3 regions of the Lujinxingia vulgaris genome follow, and region 1 is predicted to be linked to each of the others. Evidence: riboswitches for the same ligand, from Rfam matches in the RefSeq annotation. Region 1 holds a riboswitch; each other region holds the start of a gene.
The links. A riboswitch is a leader RNA that binds a small molecule or an ion and turns the genes downstream of it on or off. The one in region 1 is predicted to bind cobalamin.
Positions count from the first base shown of each region.

Region 2: linked by a shared signal. The riboswitch ahead of FRC98_RS02570 (acyl-CoA thioesterase) and the one ahead of FRC98_RS06005 (hypothetical protein) in region 1 are both predicted to bind cobalamin.
Region 3: linked by a shared signal. The riboswitch ahead of FRC98_RS12705 (TonB-dependent receptor plug domain-containing protein) and the one ahead of FRC98_RS06005 (hypothetical protein) in region 1 are both predicted to bind cobalamin.

Region 1 covers NZ_VOSM01000002.1:593,352-598,796, forward strand. Annotated here, with positions in the region: gene FRC98_RS05965 (porin) at 1-518, opposite strand, end outside; tRNA gene FRC98_RS05970 (tRNA-Ser) at 1,128-1,210, shown strand; tRNA gene FRC98_RS05975 (tRNA-Ser) at 1,267-1,356, shown strand; tRNA gene FRC98_RS05980 (tRNA-Arg) at 1,528-1,601, shown strand; gene tadA (tRNA adenosine(34) deaminase TadA) at 1,661-2,173, shown strand; tRNA gene FRC98_RS05990 (tRNA-Ser) at 2,178-2,264, shown strand; tRNA gene FRC98_RS05995 (tRNA-Ser) at 2,305-2,392, shown strand; RNA gene ffs (signal recognition particle sRNA small type) at 2,457-2,547, shown strand; cobalamin riboswitch at 2,661-2,863, shown strand; gene FRC98_RS06005 (hypothetical protein) at 3,019-3,489, shown strand; gene FRC98_RS06010 (hypothetical protein) at 3,486-4,157, shown strand; gene thrS (threonine--tRNA ligase) at 4,260-5,445, opposite strand, start outside.
Region 2 covers NZ_VOSM01000001.1:636,298-641,742, forward strand. Annotated here, with positions in the region: gene FRC98_RS02560 (hypothetical protein) at 1-1,038, opposite strand, end outside; gene FRC98_RS02565 (hypothetical protein) at 1,419-1,823, shown strand; cobalamin riboswitch at 2,127-2,340, shown strand; gene FRC98_RS02570 (acyl-CoA thioesterase) at 2,472-2,912, shown strand; gene FRC98_RS02575 (HzsA-related protein) at 3,041-5,445, opposite strand, start outside.
Region 3 covers NZ_VOSM01000005.1:311,797-317,241, reverse strand. Annotated here, with positions in the region: gene FRC98_RS12720 (metal ABC transporter permease) at 1-677, opposite strand, end outside; gene FRC98_RS12715 (metal ABC transporter ATP-binding protein) at 695-1,483, opposite strand; gene FRC98_RS12710 (metal ABC transporter substrate-binding protein) at 1,532-2,485, opposite strand; cobalamin riboswitch at 2,830-3,039, shown strand; gene FRC98_RS12705 (TonB-dependent receptor plug domain-containing protein) at 3,069-5,234, shown strand; gene FRC98_RS12700 (hypothetical protein) at 5,234-5,445, shown strand, end outside.

The DNA of each region.
Region 1 (5,445 bases):
GGATCGTCTCCGATGGCGGTGTAGCCGGCGCGGATGTAGCCGCCCAGGCTGAGCGTCCAGGGGCCGGCGAAAGAGTCGCCGTTACCGGCGATGACCACGCCGCCAGACGGGGCTTGAGCAGGGGAGAGGGCGACGGTGCCCACCGGAGGCTGCTCCGGGCTGAGCTCTTCGTTGACCTCCTCATCGCTGAGCTCGACCTCCTGCGTATCCACGATCGTGGCCTGGCGGCCCTGGCGCTCTTCCACCGGATCGACCAGCTCGCCGGGCGCCGCTTCGCGGCGCGCTTCTTCTTCGGCGGACTGCTGCGCCTGGCTTACGGCCTCCTCCGGCGCCGCCTGGGCATCATCGCCTTGTCCCTCCGGGTCGGCCTCGGGGTCGCCTTCGCTCAACGCGGGCGGGTTGGTGCCGTCGAGCTCACGCTCTTCGGGGCTATCGGGCTCCTGGGCCCACGCGTCGGTTGCAGTGAGGAGGGAGAGCGCGACGATGGCGATCGCCGCCCTGGACTTCATACGCACCATGATCAGGGCCTCTGCTCAATCATTGAAAGGGAATCACATCGCGCCACGCGCGTTACTTCATCGATGGCGGCCGCAGGCTGGCTCTACAAGGGGAGTAGCAGCGGACGCGCCGGGCTGGAGATACCGCCCAAGGTGTACACCACGCCAAAATCAGCGTCCAGCCACCGGCCCGGCTCGCCGCAGAGCAGTCGCAAAGTGGGTCCCCACCACCCGCCACCGTAGGGGGACCCCTTGTGGGTCCCCGCCCTGGGAGTTCCGGAGGGGCACAAGACCCCTCCCTACGGATTGGGTGGGTTCTCCATAAAAAAACCTCGTGGGACTTTGCGATTGCCCTGCCGGCTTGCCGTGGCGTCTGATACGTCAGGGCGCTTGCGCCTCGCCACTTGCGCCACGCAGGTCGCACCGGGCCGGTCGCAAATGGGTCTCCCGACATCACTACGCCCGCGATCCTGTCGTTTCCTTTTGGGCTTCCTTCTATATATAAGGAGGGCGAGAGGGCGCGAATGACGAGGGACCAAAAAATTTGAAAAAAGCGTCTTGACGAGCACGGCGATCCGAGTATTCTCCCGACTCCCTGACGCGGCCCAGCCCGAAAGGGGGCCGGCTCCAGGAGGAGTGGCCGAGCGGTTGAAGGCACCGGTCTTGAAAACCGGCAAGCGCAAGCTTCGTGGGTTCGAATCCCACCTCCTCCGCTCTACAAAAATCCTGCTTGCAGGATGTTGTTTGATAAGTGAATAAGAACGAGTACGGAGAGGTGGCCGAGTGGCTGAAGGCGCTCCCCTGCTAAGGGAGTATACGGCTTAAAACCGTATCGAGGGTTCGAATCCCTTCCTCTCCTTCTCGACTCAACGTTCTGCCCTGGCACAGAGCTTTTGAAACGCATAAAGAGCTCGCTTCACCGCCTCGCAGAAAAATGAAAAAAGAGTCGAAAAAGTGCTTGCAAGACTGAAAAGGCGGTGTTAATAAAATGACCACGCCGGACGGAAGAACGGCAGCAAGCACATAGCACGCACCTGTAGCTCAACTGGATAGAGCAATGGTCTACGGAACCATAGGTTGGAGGTTCGAACCCTTCCAGGTGCACTTCGAAACGCTCTTAGGCTTCTAAGAGCGTTTCTTTGTTTTCGGAGTAAGGTCTTACATTGGCACGAAAGAACGTCGACACCATCTATATGATGCAGGCTCTGGAAGAAGCGGAGCGCGCGCAGGCCGAGGGCGAAGTCCCGGTGGGCGCGGTCGTTGTTCATGATGGCCAGGTCATCGCTCGCGGCTTTAATCGGCGCGAGAGCTGGCAAGACCCCACTGCCCACGCCGAGCTTATCGCGGTGCGACGCGCCGCCGAGGCTCTGGGTAGCTGGAGACTCCATGAATGTACGGTCTACGTGACCTTAGAGCCCTGTCCGATGTGCGCGGGAATGTTAGTGAACGCGCGGGTAGGACGGGTGGTCTTCGGAGCACGTGACCCGAAAGCCGGCGCAATGCGCTCGCTGTACGCGATGGGCGAAGATCCTCGATTGAACCATCGAATTGAGGTCAAAGAAGGTGTCCTTTCAGCGGCCTGCGGGCGAGTTTTGAGCGAGTTTTTCCGCACCATTCGCGAGAGACGTAAGGCGACGGTAAGTGAAGATGATTCATCAACTCAGGAATCATCTTAAGTGCGGAGGGGTGGCCGAGTGGTCGAAGGCGCTTGATTCGAAATCAAGTGTACCTTCACGGGTACCGTGGGTTCGAATCCCACCCCCTCCGTTGTTTATGCTCTTAAGATCTCGAAGGATGAGATCTTTTTGGAGAGGTGGCCGAGTGGCTGAAGGCGCACGCTTGGAAAGCGTGTATACGTTAACCGCGTATCGAGGGTTCGAATCCCTCTCTCTCCGCTCGACTCGGGTGGCCGGTTGACGGTTCACCCGGGGCCCCGCTAGGGTGGGGTTGTTCGACCCCTGAGCGGCCAGTGCGACCGCTGGCCTGGCACCCCGTCAGGTCCGGGAGGAAGCAGCGGACCAGGTTCAGGGTGTGCGCTGGCCGCTTGAGGGTCGAACGTGTTTAGTCCTACGAATCCCGCGATGCCTTTCAAAAAGGTGTCGCGGGATTTTTTTTTGCCCGAAATTCAGCGGATTTTGAGCCATCGGGCGGCGAACTGGCGAGTTCGATTGACCCGGCTCGCGTCGCGGTGCTAACAGGGCCGGGCTCGACGCGGCAGGAAGCTGGTGGAAAACCAGCGCTGCCCCCGCAACTGTGATCGGCGATGAGCGTGTCATATCCCACTGGTTCTGCATTCAGAGTCGGGAAGGGGACGCGTGAAGATGACCCGAGAGCCAGGATATTGCTGCGTGGAGATAGTTTCCCCCAATCGCTTCGGGAAGGTGGCGAGAGGAACGCAGCAGATCGAGCGCAGGCGCGCCGATCCTTGAGGTCTGAGGCCAGCTGGCCCGGGCGTTGAGTTGGGGTTGTCCCGCTGCCGACCTTCGATCGCCATCCGAAGCACGCTGTGATGGAGATCGAGATGAAGACGCTGAAAAATCGGGTGGATTTGATGGCGCTGGTGCTGGCCGCGGGCCTGTCGCTTGTGGCCTGTGGTGAGACTGACGAGCCGGCCGAGGTAGACTGCTCGACCATGCCATGCGACCCGGAGCCCGAGGAGCAGGGCATCGAGGTGGCCGGGGAGTGGGAGACGAACTTCGGCGGTCAGGAGACGATCACCGAGGAGGTCTGGGGCCCGATGCTGCTGACCGAGTACGACAACGCCGCGCGCGAGGCGATCACGCAGAACACCCCCGACGCTGAGTACGGCCCCAACACCTACAACGTGATCGTGTGGACCGAGCCGGTCGACGATTCCTTCTATTACTGCATGGTGGCCTTCGATCAGGAGACGGTGGAAGAGGCCCGTGCGATCGAAGCGGAGGCCGACGCCAGCGATCCGGAGAACGGGGGCTGCGGTGGCTTCTCCTGGACGAAGATGACGCGTCTATGAAGCATTCGGCAGCGAAACTCCTGAGCACGTTGATGCTGGCCGCCGGGGGGGCGGTGGGCTGCGGAGAAGCCGTGGACCCGGTCGATGAGACGCCGTGGTGGGAGGGGCTTCCTTACGCCACCGAAGTTGTTTCGTTTGTGCCTGGCGAGGGCTCGGGATTTGGGGAGCAGGCGATGCCCGAGGTCGTGCTGGGGCCGCCCCAGGGCAAAGGCGATCGCGCGGCTTCTCTCGATGTGCTCAGCCTTGGCGATGGCGGGGAGATCGTACTGGGCTTTGGCGATCAGACGATCGTCGACGGCCCCGGCCCGGACTTCGTGGTCTTTGAGAACGCGTTTTATGCCGATGGCGATCCGGAGCAGATTTTTGCGGAGCTCGGCCAGGTCGCCGTGAGCGAGGATGGGGAGACGTGGGTGAGTTTTGCCTGCGATTTTACCCCTGACGACGCGCCGCCTTATACCGGGTGTGCCGGCTGGACGCCGACCCGGGAGTACGATGCGCTGGAGCATCCAACGCTCTCTCTGGAGATCAGCGGCGGCGATGGTTTTGACCTCGCTGACGCAGGCTTAAGCCAGGCGCGCTACGTGCGCATCAAGGACCTCTGGGGCGTGGGTGCCACCCCCAGCCAGGGCTTTGATCTGGACGCCGTGGGCATCCTGAACGCCGAGTAAGTTCGTCTCTACAATCACGAAAAAGGCCGCGCTCCTTGAGAGGGGCGCGGCCTTTTTTTGTGTTTTGAGCCTCCGAAGAGGCTTTATTTGATCCTGAGAGGATCAATAACCGCGCTCGGCCATATCTTCGCCGTCGGGGGCATCTTCGACGATGGTCGCCAGGCCGCTGACCTGCACGTCGACATCGAGGGTACGATTGGCGATGCGCTCAAGGATCTCTTTCTTGACCTCAGCCAGCGGCAGCGTGCCGCGGCGGCCGTCTTTGTAGGTGCGCAGCGCCACGTTATGGGCCTCGGCCTCCCGGCCGCCGATGACCAGCATGTAGGGGATCTTTTTGGTCTCGGCTTCGCGGATCTTAAAGCCCATCTTCTCGCTGCGATCGTCGACTTCGACGCGCACACCGGAGCGCTTGAGATCGCGGGCGACCTCCCAGGCGTAGTCGTTCTGCTCGTCGGTGATGGGAACGATGACCGCCTGCACCGGGGCAAGCCAGGTGGGGAAGGCGCCGGCCAGGTGCTCCAGCAGGATGGCGAAGAAGCGCTCCAGGCTGCCGGCGATCGCGCGGTGAATAACGATCGGAGTGCGCTCGGCGTTGTCACTCGCCGTGTAGGTGAGCTCAAAACGCCGCGGCAGCTGGAAGTCGAGCTGGATGGTGGCGCACTGCCAGGAGCGGCCCAGGCAGTCGCGCACCTGGAAGTCGATCTTCGGGCCATAGAAGGCGCCGTCGCCTTCGTTGATGGTGAAGGGCTTGCCGGCGGCGTTGAGCGCCTCTTTCAGCGCGCCTTCGGCCTTATCCCAGAGCTCCACCTCGCCCATAAAATCTTCGGGGCGCGTGGAGATCTCCACGTCGTACTCCATGTTGAACATGCCGTAGGTGCGCTCGACGAGCTCCAGGAGCATGGAGATCTCCTGGGTGATGTGCTCCTCGGTGGTGAAGATATGCGCATCATCCTGGCAGAACTGGCGAACGCGGGTGGCGCCGCCGAGCGCGCCGGGGAGCTCGTTGCGGTGCAGGTGCCCGAACTCGGCGACACGCAGCGGAAGCTCGCGGTAGGAGCGTTTTTTGCTCTTGAAGTAGAGCATCGTGTCCGGGCAGTTCATCGGTTTGAGGCAGTAGTTCTGACCGTGGGCCTCAAGCTTGAACATGGTGTCCTGGTAGTGCTCCAGGTGGCCGGACTGCGCAAAGAGATCTTCGTGGTAGATCAGCGGGTTGCTGATCTCCTCGTAGCCCTGCTCGGCCTCGATCTCGCGAAAATAGTTCTGGAGCTGGCGGTAGGAGGTCCAACCT
Region 2 (5,445 bases), on a different contig from region 1:
GGCCGACTCCCAGGTGCGGGCGGCGGCCTGGGCCTGGCCGCGCTGGCAGAGCACCACGCCCAGGGTGTGGATGATGTTGCCGTTTTCGGGGGCGAGGTCCACGGCCTTGCGAGCGATGGTCTCGGCGGTGGCGTCGCATTGGCCGGCGCCGTAGCAGCGCTCCCATGCCAGGCTGTTGCAGGCGTCGGCGTCGTCGGCGTCGCAGGCGGACTGATTGTAGATCTCGCGCGCTTCGGTGGAGTTCCAGTGGGCGTTGGCGAGCTCGCGGCAGGCTTCGGGGTTGCCTTCGGTCAGGCAGGCGTCTTCGTGAAGGTCGCGGAACATGGCCTGGCGCTCGGCATGCCAGCGCTGCTGGATGCGGTTCTGGAGTTTCTGGTGACGCTCTTTGAGGTGTTGGTCGAGCCCGATGCCGGTGCCGTGCACCAGATATTGCACGCGGGTCTGGTCGCCGACGGTGTTGACCATGGGCTGCTGGCGAGCGTGGCCAAAGAGGGTGTTGATGGCCGGGCAGGCCGCCCGATAGTCGAAGCGCCAGGCCTGTTGCGGGTCGCCTTCATGCTCCAGAGGGAACTCCATCGCGCAGGGGTACTCGGAGCAATTGACGGTGGTCTCCGGGGGAAAGACATCGGGGCACTCTTGCATGAGCTGGTCGACCATCTGCTCAAAGTTCTCGGGCCGAAAGGCCTCGTCGAGCTCGGCGGGAAAGGCCATGGGCACCTCCGGGGAGGTGCGATCGATGAGCTTTGCGAGCTCGTCGTTATGCTCGCGCAGGGCGTCGCGCTCCTGGATGGCGCTGGCGAGGGATTTCTGGGTGAGCGCGAGCGTCTCCTCGCAAGATTGGCCGCTTTTGGCCGCGGCCTCCTGCAGCTTCGCCAGGGTCTCCTCGCCCGCGCCTTCGCCCGGAGGCCGGTCCGCCGCGTTATAAGCGATCATCGTCGGACCCTCGGCGGGCTCGGATGAGAAGAGCAGGAAGGGCAGGGCGCCGGACGTGATGCCGACCACAAAGACGATGAGGTAGGAGAGGTAGGTTCGCATCATGCTATCGCTCGGACATCGATGGGCGCAGAGACAGGCAGAATGATGAGGAGAGTAGCAGACGAAACGGGGGTGTGGGAGAGGGCGCGCGCGCGGGTTGGGATGGTCGAAGGTGGTCGTTTTGTGTGGGTCGTGTGTTCATAAAATGAACATGGTCTGTGCGTTTTGCGCAGAGACATGCAAATAACGACCTAAAATCAGCATGAAACCCACCTGGCATGTGTATTGCTGAAGGGCTTGCCACCCTGATTGAGGAGGTCGTCATGGAAGCCCTGAAACTACATCAAATCGTCGTTCAACTGCTTCTTTTACTCGTCCTGAGCGTGTTCGCGTTGGGCTGCGCTGCGGGCGGGCGCGTCGGTCTTAGCGCGACCCCTGCAGAAATGGGGAATCTTTCGAGTTATCAGGCCCACGGCGCCATTGAGTTGGGCGATGATCGCACGGGGGGATTTTTGGTCTTCCAGGAGCTTCGTGTGGGCATGAAGGGCCTGGGAATTGGTGGTGGGGTCAAGTTTCCCATCTATATCGAGACGGAGAAGCTGACCTTTTACGGGGCTCCGTCCCTGGGCTTTGTGGCAGGATATGTGGGCGATGAAGAGCGCTCCGGCCTCAACGTGCGTCTGGCGGTAGGACTTGCCGATCGCCAGCATAAAGGGGGTGGGGCTCTCGATCGTTTGTTCGGGTGGGACTACGACACCCGTACGATCAGCCTGGAGGTCTCGCAGGTCATGAACACCGAGCGGTTCATGCCGACGACGCTGGTGCTCAGCGTGGGGCGGTTGCGTTGAGGGTAGGAATGGGCAGTGGTTGCCGGGCTATCGCGGCCCCTTCGGCAGCGGGCGTTTCAGTCGCGGATAAGGGGGGCGGATTGTGTTGTGGAGACACAGAGATAAAAGCGACAAAGGGGAGGAGGGCTACGGAGGATGCTGGCAGTCCACGCGCTCGGAGGAGTCTTTGTGGCTACCGCATCCCGGGGGCAAGGAGTGGCCCCGAGCATCACCGCGCGGCTTGCCCTGAGCGCATGTGCCCCCGATACTCCCCCCGCGCTGGTGTCCGCCCCGTGAGGGGCTGGCGAGTAGCCGGGAGGAATCGGCCCATGATGGCGTGTGGGTCGGGGACTTTTGGCCAGAAGAGGGAACCCGGTGAGATTCCGGGGCTGCCCCGCAGCGGTAAGCAAGAACGAAGGCCACATGAAAGGCACTGGCTCTTTTAGAGTCGGGAAGCCGTGGCCGGTAGGAGGTGAGTCCCGAAGGTGGGGCTGCCGCGCTTGCAAGCCCGAAGACCTGCCCGCGCCGGGTGATCTGAGCGAAAAACGGACCCCGTACCGACCTTGATTCTCGCGGGAGATGGGCAGGTCGCCGCGCGCGCCCCTGGATGGGGGGTGCCACGGCTCTCTGTGCATCTTCGGCCTTCATACGACTTTGAGAGGCAGACCGATGCACAGCTCCAACGACATGCTCGACCCTCAGACCCTCGCCCCCGGTCAGGTGACCGAGGTGCAGCTCATTGAGATGGTCTTTCCGCAGCAGACCAACCACTACGGCACGCTCTTTGGCGGGCAGGCGCTGGCGTTGATGGATAAGGCGGCGTTTATCGTGGCGTCGCGTTACACGCGGCGCACGGTGGTGACGGCGTGCAGCGAGCGCTGTGATTTTCATGTGCCGGTGCGTCAGGGGCAGCTCGTGGAGCTGACCGCGCGGGTGGTGGAGACGGGGCGAACCTCGGTGACGGTGGAGGTCACGCTTGTGGCCGAGGATCTTTTGAGCGGGGATCGGCAGCCGGGCACGCAGGGGAAGTTCGTGATGGTGGCGCTTGATGCGCATGGGAAGCCGACGCGGGTGCCGGCGCTGGCGACATCGGCAGAGACCTCGATGTGAGGGGAGCCCCCCCGGGGCGGAGGCTTCGGAGCGAGGGGCAGGAGCTCCAAAAAAAGCCGGCCCCCCTGGCGGGGGCCGGCTCTGGCTGATGATGCGGCAGACGTGCCGAGCAGCAGGATCGGGGTGGTTCAGTCGCTGAGCTCGAAGTAGCGCTCGCGGCGAGTCTGGTTGCCCTGCTGATCGTAGACGGTGACGGTGATGGTGCCGCTGCTCACCGGGGTCTCAAGAGGCAGCGCCCAGACGCGATCGTGGCTTTCGACGAAAAGGTCGGCCAGCTCACTTCCAGCCGGGCGGCCCTGGATCTCGAAGTCGGCGATGACCGAGGTGCGCGCCTCATCGAGGGCGGTGTAGTAGTCGAAGGCGCCGAAGCGAATCTCCTGCAGAGGCTCGCTGATGTGCCGCTCGCGGGGGCTTGCGACCACGAGGGTGGGGCGAAGGTCGTCGAGGAACCAGCCGTAGCCAGACTCGGCGGCGTCGATATGGTCGACAGGGCTGCCAAGGTCGATCCAGCGGGCGATGGTCATCTTCTCGTCATGGGTCAGCGCCGGCACGTCGGAGCCGGGCGGGGGCATGAGCTCGCCGATGTAGTCGAGATCGGAGTCGTTGGGGTGGGCACCCTCGGGGAGGGTGGAGGCGTCGCCGGGGACGCTGGCCGAGGGGTGGTCTTCGTTGCTCCAGCCGTCGAGGCGGCGGCCAAAGACCTTCCAGGTCAGCAGGCTTCGCCGCGACTGGAACTTGCGGATGGTGCGTGAGGCGTTGGCCTGGCGCCAGCGCGGGGATTCGCCCACGCGGACCAGCGGGGGGATGCCCCATTGGGCGGCCGCGTCGTTGTTGAGGCGATGCCAGGTGCCCGGATAGCCGTCGATGAGCTCGGTGTCGTCGAGCACCAGATCCATGGCCGGGCCACCGGTGCTGCTCTCGGAGTGGCAGGGGGTGCAGGAGCGCTCAAAGAGGGGCTGGATATCACGCAGGTACTCCACATCCACGGCGCGCTCAGATCGCTCGATGAGCGCCGGCTGCCCCTCATCATCACGGGTGAGCAGGGGCGTTGTGCGGGTCAAGTCCCAGATCTGGTAGTCCTCGCGTGCGGCGGCAGTCGCTTCAAAGTCCGTCGGGCTCTGGGAGTGCGCGTGGCATCCGCCGCAATCGTAGCGAACCTCACCGGGGCGAAGCTGGTGCCAGGTCTGCGAGGAATTGAGGACCATGCCGTCGCGGTCCAGGGTCTGGAAGGTGAAGGGGGTGTCGGCCGGAATTTTGGCCAGAAAACTCGTATCGGGGTTGCCATCCGGGTCGACCACAGGCTCGCCGGCGTCATCGAACTTGCGCACCGGGATCTCGCCAAGGATGCGCAGGCGTTCGTTGGCGTGGTTGGTAAACTTCACGCCGGAGTGCGTTCCGTAGCTGCGGTGGGTCGGGGTCTCCATCGCGACGATGCGCACCGCCCAGATGTCGTCGTCGGTGTAGATGCCCGAATCCGCGCCCTGCACAAACCAGTTGGAGCCGGTGTTGTTCTGGGAGGTGTTAAAGGGCTCCAGGCCGTCGAAGGCGTCTTTGCCCTGGCCGGGGCGGGTGTCGCGTTTGATGAGGCTGGCGCTGCCGAGAAGGGCGAAGGGGCTTCCCGTGGGAAGTTCGTCGGCGTGCTCCTGATCTTCGGGAAGCCAGCTCAGCCGCGCGGGCTCCTCGATGCCGTAGATGTCGCGGTAGGCCACGACCGCGCGGGGCTGTTGCTCGTTGTAGGCCGGGTCGTTTTTGATCTCGATGAGATCTTCGGGGTTGAGCACCGGCTCACCGGCGGCCAGGCGGTAGATGCCGCCGTCGTAGTAGGGGATGGGGGTGGGGCGGTTGAGGTGGTTGGCCGGGCCGGGGGTATAGACCAGCAGAAGATCGTTATGGGGGGCGGCCGAGGGGTGGGTCACCTTGCCGGTGAACTCGCCAGTGTCAGGGTGAATCGACGCGGCGCTGTCGCCGCCCAACGCGAAGGGGGTCAGCGAGTAGAGCCCCTGTGGCGAGAAGGGAAAGCGCATGTACTGCGGGTTTCCGTTGGAGTACCAGCCGATCTGGATCCTGGGGTTGCTCGCGTCGTCGGGCACCGGCGAGCCGAAAGGAGCTCGGTCGGGCTCGGGCAGGGTCAGCGGGAAGGCCGCCAGGGTGCCAAAGCCGTTGTTGTTCTGGTTGTAATACTCGGTGACGGTTACATGGCCGTTGGAGAGCTGGGCGAAGAAGTGAAATGAACTCGCGGAGGCGAAGGAGCTCATCAGGGGGTTCCACTGACGCCCATCGGGGTAGATGACCCACAGCGCCCAGTTGCGCTGGTCGCGCAGGCCCTGGGACTCGTAGCTGGAGAACATTACGCGGCCATCGTGAAGGATGTTCGGATGCAGGGCGCTACCGAGGTTGAGGTGGCCGACCGGCTCGACATTTTTGCCGTCGGCGTCCATCACGTAGAGGCGCAGGTTGGGGAAGGTAAAGTCTTTGTTGGGGAGCATGGTGTCGCGGCTGGACGTGAACATGATCTTGCCGCCGGGCAGCGGCG
Region 3 (5,445 bases), on a different contig from region 1:
ACATTTAGCCCGAGGGCGCCGATGGCCGGCAGCACAGTGAGGCCGAAGGTGGGCAGCGCGCCGAGCGCGCGGGTGGAGAGGCCGGTGAGCAGCGCGATGGCGCCGAAGAGGATCGCGTCGAGCCTGCGCACGGGCACGCCCTGGGTGCGGGCGACCAGGGGATCGAGGCTGGCGAAGACAAACGCGCGAAAGGCGACGAGCTGGGTGACGACTACGAGCAGGGTGGCGCCGAGGATGGCGTAGAGATCGCTTTCGCGCACGAGCACCGCCGAGCCGTGAAGCACCGCTTCGACTTCGTGGAGCTCGTGGGCGATCAGCGGGCCTAAGAGCAGCACCAGGGCTGTGGGCACGATAAAGGCCACGCCCAGAAGCGCATCTCGGCCCAGGGTGGGGCGCTCGCCAAGCCATACCAGGCTGAAGACGACGATGGTGGAGAGGAGGATCGCCAGCGCCGGGGCCAGAAGTTCAGCGAGGAGGCCGGCCAGGCCGAGCTGCGCGCTCAGGTAAAAAGCGATCGTGACGCCCAGCGCGGAGGTCTGGCTGAGCGCGGCGCTGACAAAGACGATGCGGCGGCTGACCACGTACACGCCGAGAAGTCCCAGGCCCAGGCCTGCGATCATGGCGGTGAGGATGGGGTCGCGGTAGAGGTCGCCGTAGAGCGCCAGAAATTCAAACATAGGGGTGCCCGCGAAGATCAGTGGGTGTGGTGCGGATCGTCGAGGCAGTCTTTCAGGCACTCCTCGATGGCGATGTGGCCGCGGCGGTCGATGCGCATGATGCGACTTGAGGCGCTGCGCGCAAGGGCGGAGCCGTGGGCGATCATCATGACGGTGACGTCGAGCTGCTGCTGGATGCCGTGGAGAAGTTCAATGGTGGCGGCCTCACGCTCGGGGTCCATCGACGCGGAGGGCTCATCGAGGAGCAGGAGGCGGGGCTTTCCGAGCAGGGCGCGGGCCAGGAGGATGAGCTGTTTCTGGCCTTCGGAGAGCTCGCGGAAGAGGTGATCGCAGAGGTGGGCCATGCCCACGACCTCCAGGGCTTCGAGGAGCTCGGTGCGGCGCGGACGGATGCGCAGCGCGCTTAAGCCCCGGCCGCGGTGAAGGCCCGTGGCGAGCACGTCGAAGACGGTGGCGGGCAGCATTGGATCGAGGGTGCGGGTCTGGGGCACAAAGCGCAGGGCGTCGGCCGGAAGGCTCCAGTCGATGCGCCCGCTCACCGGCGGGATCAGCCCGATGAGGGTCTTAAGCAGGGTGGATTTGCCCACGCCGTTGGGGCCCTCAATGAGCATGAAGGTGCCCTGGTGGAGGTGAAAATCCAGGGGGCCGAGCAGGCCCTTGCCGCCGTAGCCGCAGACCAGCCCCTGCACCTGCAGAAGCGTGGGCTGGCGCGAGATATGATCCTCGGGCAGGCAGGGCGGGATGGTCTCGTGGGCCACCTGGCCGGGCTGGTCGAAGTTGGGGCGAAGATCGGTGTCCGGGCTCATGCAACGCGTCCGAGCAAAGGTTCGGGAAAGAGGCTGAGGGCCGCTAATTCAGGGGGCCGGGGCCGGATTCAGAGTCTCATAGATGCGCTCGGCCAGCGCTTCGAGGTGCGCGACGTAGCGCTGACCTTCGGAGGTCTGGGCGGGCAGGCGCAGGAGTGTGGCGTCGGAGCGCTCGCTGAGCTGCTCGGTGGTGCGCGTGGGGTAGTAGTTGAGCTGGAGGATGGCCGGGATGTTGCGCTCCTGAATCGTCTCTACAAGGCGCGCGACGTGGCGGGGGTTGGGGGGAACGCCGGGCTTGGGTTCGATCTGCATGACGTCGGTGAGGCTGAGCCAGCCGGCCACGTAGGTCCAGGATTTGTGGTAGGTTACGACCTGGCGGCGCTCGGCGGGAAGATCGCGAAATAAGAGCTCAAAACGCTGGGCGACGCGGATGAGATCGCGGGCCAGATTGCGGCTGCGCTCCACGTAAGCGTCGGCGTTGGGCGGGTCGAGCTCGGCCAGGTGGCGGCCGAGCGCCAGCGCGACGCGCGCGCCCTGGCGGGGGTCGGTGGTGTAGTGGGGGTTCCCGCCGGGGTGCACATCGCCCATGGTGCGATCGACCGGGCCGCGGGGCACGTCGGCGGCCACGATATGGGCGGAGGCGTCAAAGTAGCCGGGCTGGCCGGGTTGAAGTTTCGGATTGCGCGCGCCGGTGATCAGCGTGGGGAGCCAGCCAATTTCCAGGTCCATTCCCACCAGCACGAGCAGGTCGGCGCGGTGGAGCAGGGGCACGAAGCTGGGGCGAGGATCGACGAAGTGGGGATCGTCTCCGGGGCGCACGAGGGTCTCGACGGTGCCCTGGTCGCCGAGCACTTCGGTGGCGATGGCGCCGAGGTCGGGGGTGGTGGCCACGACGCGAAGTTCGGCTGTGGCCGGGGAGGCGACCAGGAGCACCAATGTGGCGATGAGGCCGAAGATCGCTTTGATGATGGCGGTTTTCTGGCGTTTGAGCGGGTGTGACATCGGAGCTCCATCCGGGTGGAGAGGCACATAGTGAAGCGCAAAAGCTCTGGGCGCGGCGCGCCGGGCGCGGACCCTAACGTTGAACGGTCGTGAATGCAAATGTATTGCAACAACGCCGGGGGAGGTGGGGCACAGGGCAATCGCAAAGTGGGTCCCCACCATCCGCCACCGTAGGGGGACCCCTTGTGGGTCCCCGCCCTGGGAGTTCCGGAGGGGCACAAGACCCCTCCCTACGGATTGGGTGGGTTCTCCATAAAAAAACCTCGTGGGACTTTGCGATTGCCCTGAGGGGGGCAGCGGTGCGATTGACTTCTGTGCGGGGGCGCTGCGATAGTCCGCCCGAGCGCCTTCTTCTAAAAGATGCGCTTCGTGTCAGGGAACCCGGTGCAAATCCGGGACGGTCGCGCCACTGTGTGCAGCGAGCCGACGGCCAGATGCCACTGTCACCTCGGTTGAGGAGATGGGAAGGCGGTCGGAGGCGATGAGGGTCGAGGTGAATGATCGACGCTCGGGAGCTGTGAGTCAGGATACCTGAACATCATAAAGATCGTTTTGCAGACCTCTTCGCGACAAAGAGCGCCGCATGATGTTGGATTTCAGGACAGCCCCCGGGGGGCTTGTGCGCGTGGTGCGCGCGCTGGCGTGGTGCGCCGGGGTGGGCGTGTGCGTGTGCGCCGCTGGAGAGGCCGCAGCCGGGGAGGCGGAGCGCCTTTTTGAAGAGGTTGCGTCTGCGGGCGATCTGGAAGGTGTTGAAACGATTGGGGTATTGGCGTCGTCGGCGGGAGCATCTTCCGAAAGGGAGGGGCGCGGCGAGGAAGGTGCGGGGGACGAAGTAGACGAAAAAACGCTGCGCGGGCGCACGGTGGTGGGGGATCGGAGCGCGCGCGAGGACGCGCGCCACCCGTCGGGGTTTGTGACCCGGGTGCGGCTCGGGGAGAGCGTGGCGGCCGAGGAGACCCTTGGCGAGTCGCTGGCGCAGGTGGAGGGGGTGCAGCTCTCGAGGGCGTCGAGCCCGGGGCAGCCGGCCTATGTTTCGGTGCGCGGCGGAAGCCCCCGCCAGCTTGTCGTCTACCTCGACGGCCTGCGCCTGAGCTCGCCGGCCGGTCTTGGCTTTGATGTGGGGCAGCTCGGGGTGGGGGGCCTGGCCTCGGCCGATGTGTTTCGCGGGGGGGCGGCGGTGGTGCACGGGGCCGGCGCGCTGACCGGCTCGGTGCAGTTAAACCCGCGGGTGCCCACCCACGGGGTTCGCGCCAGCGCGCGGCTGAGCGCTGGAAGTTTCGGGAGCGCGGGCGCGCAGGCCGCGCTCGGTGTGGCCGGGCAGCGCGCGGGGTTGCGCCTGCACGCCGGCGTGCGCCGCAGCGAGGGCGATTTTGGCTTTGTGGACAATCAGGGTGTTTTGCAGGCCCGGCGCAACAACGACCACCGGCGTTTTGGTGGCGGGGGCACCGGCGTGCTCAAGGTTGGCGAGGGCGGTGAACTTCGCCTGACCACCCTGGTGGAGGAGGGCGCCGGGGGAAGCGCTGGCCCCTCGGAGTTTCAGCGCTCTTTTGAGCTGGCGCGGGTCGACGATCATCGCCGCCTGGCCAGTCTGCGCTACACCTTTGAGGGGGAGCGCTGGCAGGCCCACGCCGACCTGGGTGCCCAGGACCGCGCGTACCGCTACGAGAACGCCCGCGGGCATATGACGCTTGAGCATGTGGAGGCCTACTCGCGCCAGCAGACGGTGGCGGCCACCGGCGGGGCGCGGCTCTTTGCCGGGGCGCATCTTCTGAACCTGACTGGTGAGCTCAGGGCGGAGCGTTATGAGGCCGCCGATGGCGCGTCGACCCTGGGGGCGCAGCGCCTCAATGCGGCGCTGGCGCTCTCGGAGGAGTGGTTGCTGGCGGGCGATGCGCTGAGTCTTGTGGGGGCGCTTCGCGGAGAAGTTCTGCGCGAGCAGGTGTCGGATCTTTCAATGGATTCAAGGGTTTACGTGCCCCTTGTTCCGGCCATCGGCGCGATCTGGCGGGCGCATCCGCGGCTGGAGGCGCGCGCCAACCTTGCAAAAACCTTCCGTTCGCCGCACTTCGACGAACTTTATCTTTCGACCGAAGCGGTGCGCGGCAACCCCGATCTTTTGCCCGAAGAGGCCGTGGTGGCCGACGCGGGCCTGCGCCTTCGGCTGGGCCCCGAGGCCAACCCGCAGGCGCTGGAGCTGGGGGCGGCCTATTTTCATAACGAGATCGGGCAGATGATCCTCTTTTTGCCCATCTCGGCCTACGTCTACCAGGCTCAAAACCTCTCCGGGGCGCGCGCCCACGGGCTGGAGGCGACCCTGGGCTGGGCGCCCTTTGAGCGTCTGCGTCTGGATGGAAGTTACACGCTGACGCGGGCGTATTTGACGATCGACCAGGGGGGCAGCCCCGCGCAGCTTCCGCATCAGCCGCGCCACCGCGCCTTCTTGCGCGCCACGCTCGATCTGGGCGGTCTTCTGCCCGCGGAGACGTTTCAGACCTTTCTTAAGGACGCGCGTCTTCAGGCCACGGCGCGCTATCGCAGCCGAGTGCAACTCGACAACTTTGGCAGCCTGCAGAGCCCCGGGGCGCTGCGCCTGGATCTGGGCGGTCGCGCGAGCCTGGGCGGCGGGCTTCGCTTAGGGCTGGAGGTGCAGAACCTGCTCAACGATCAGCGCGCGCAGGACTTTTTGCAGCGCCCGCTTCCGGGCCGTGCGATTTTTGTCTCTCTGGAGCTTCTGGCCGAGGATTTTTGATGTCTTTCGATTATATCAATTGTTTCAATGGGTTGTGGGGCGCTGTGCTGGTGGCAGGTTTCGTTGCTGGCTGTGGCGAACCTGTGGATGAGGCGCAGCCGGCCGGTGCGCTTGTGGAGGTCTGTGAGGAGGGGGGCGCAAGCTACGATCTTTTTGTGGACTCGCGGGTGAGCACGACCGGGCCGCTGGCCAACGATCTGGCCAAAGGGTC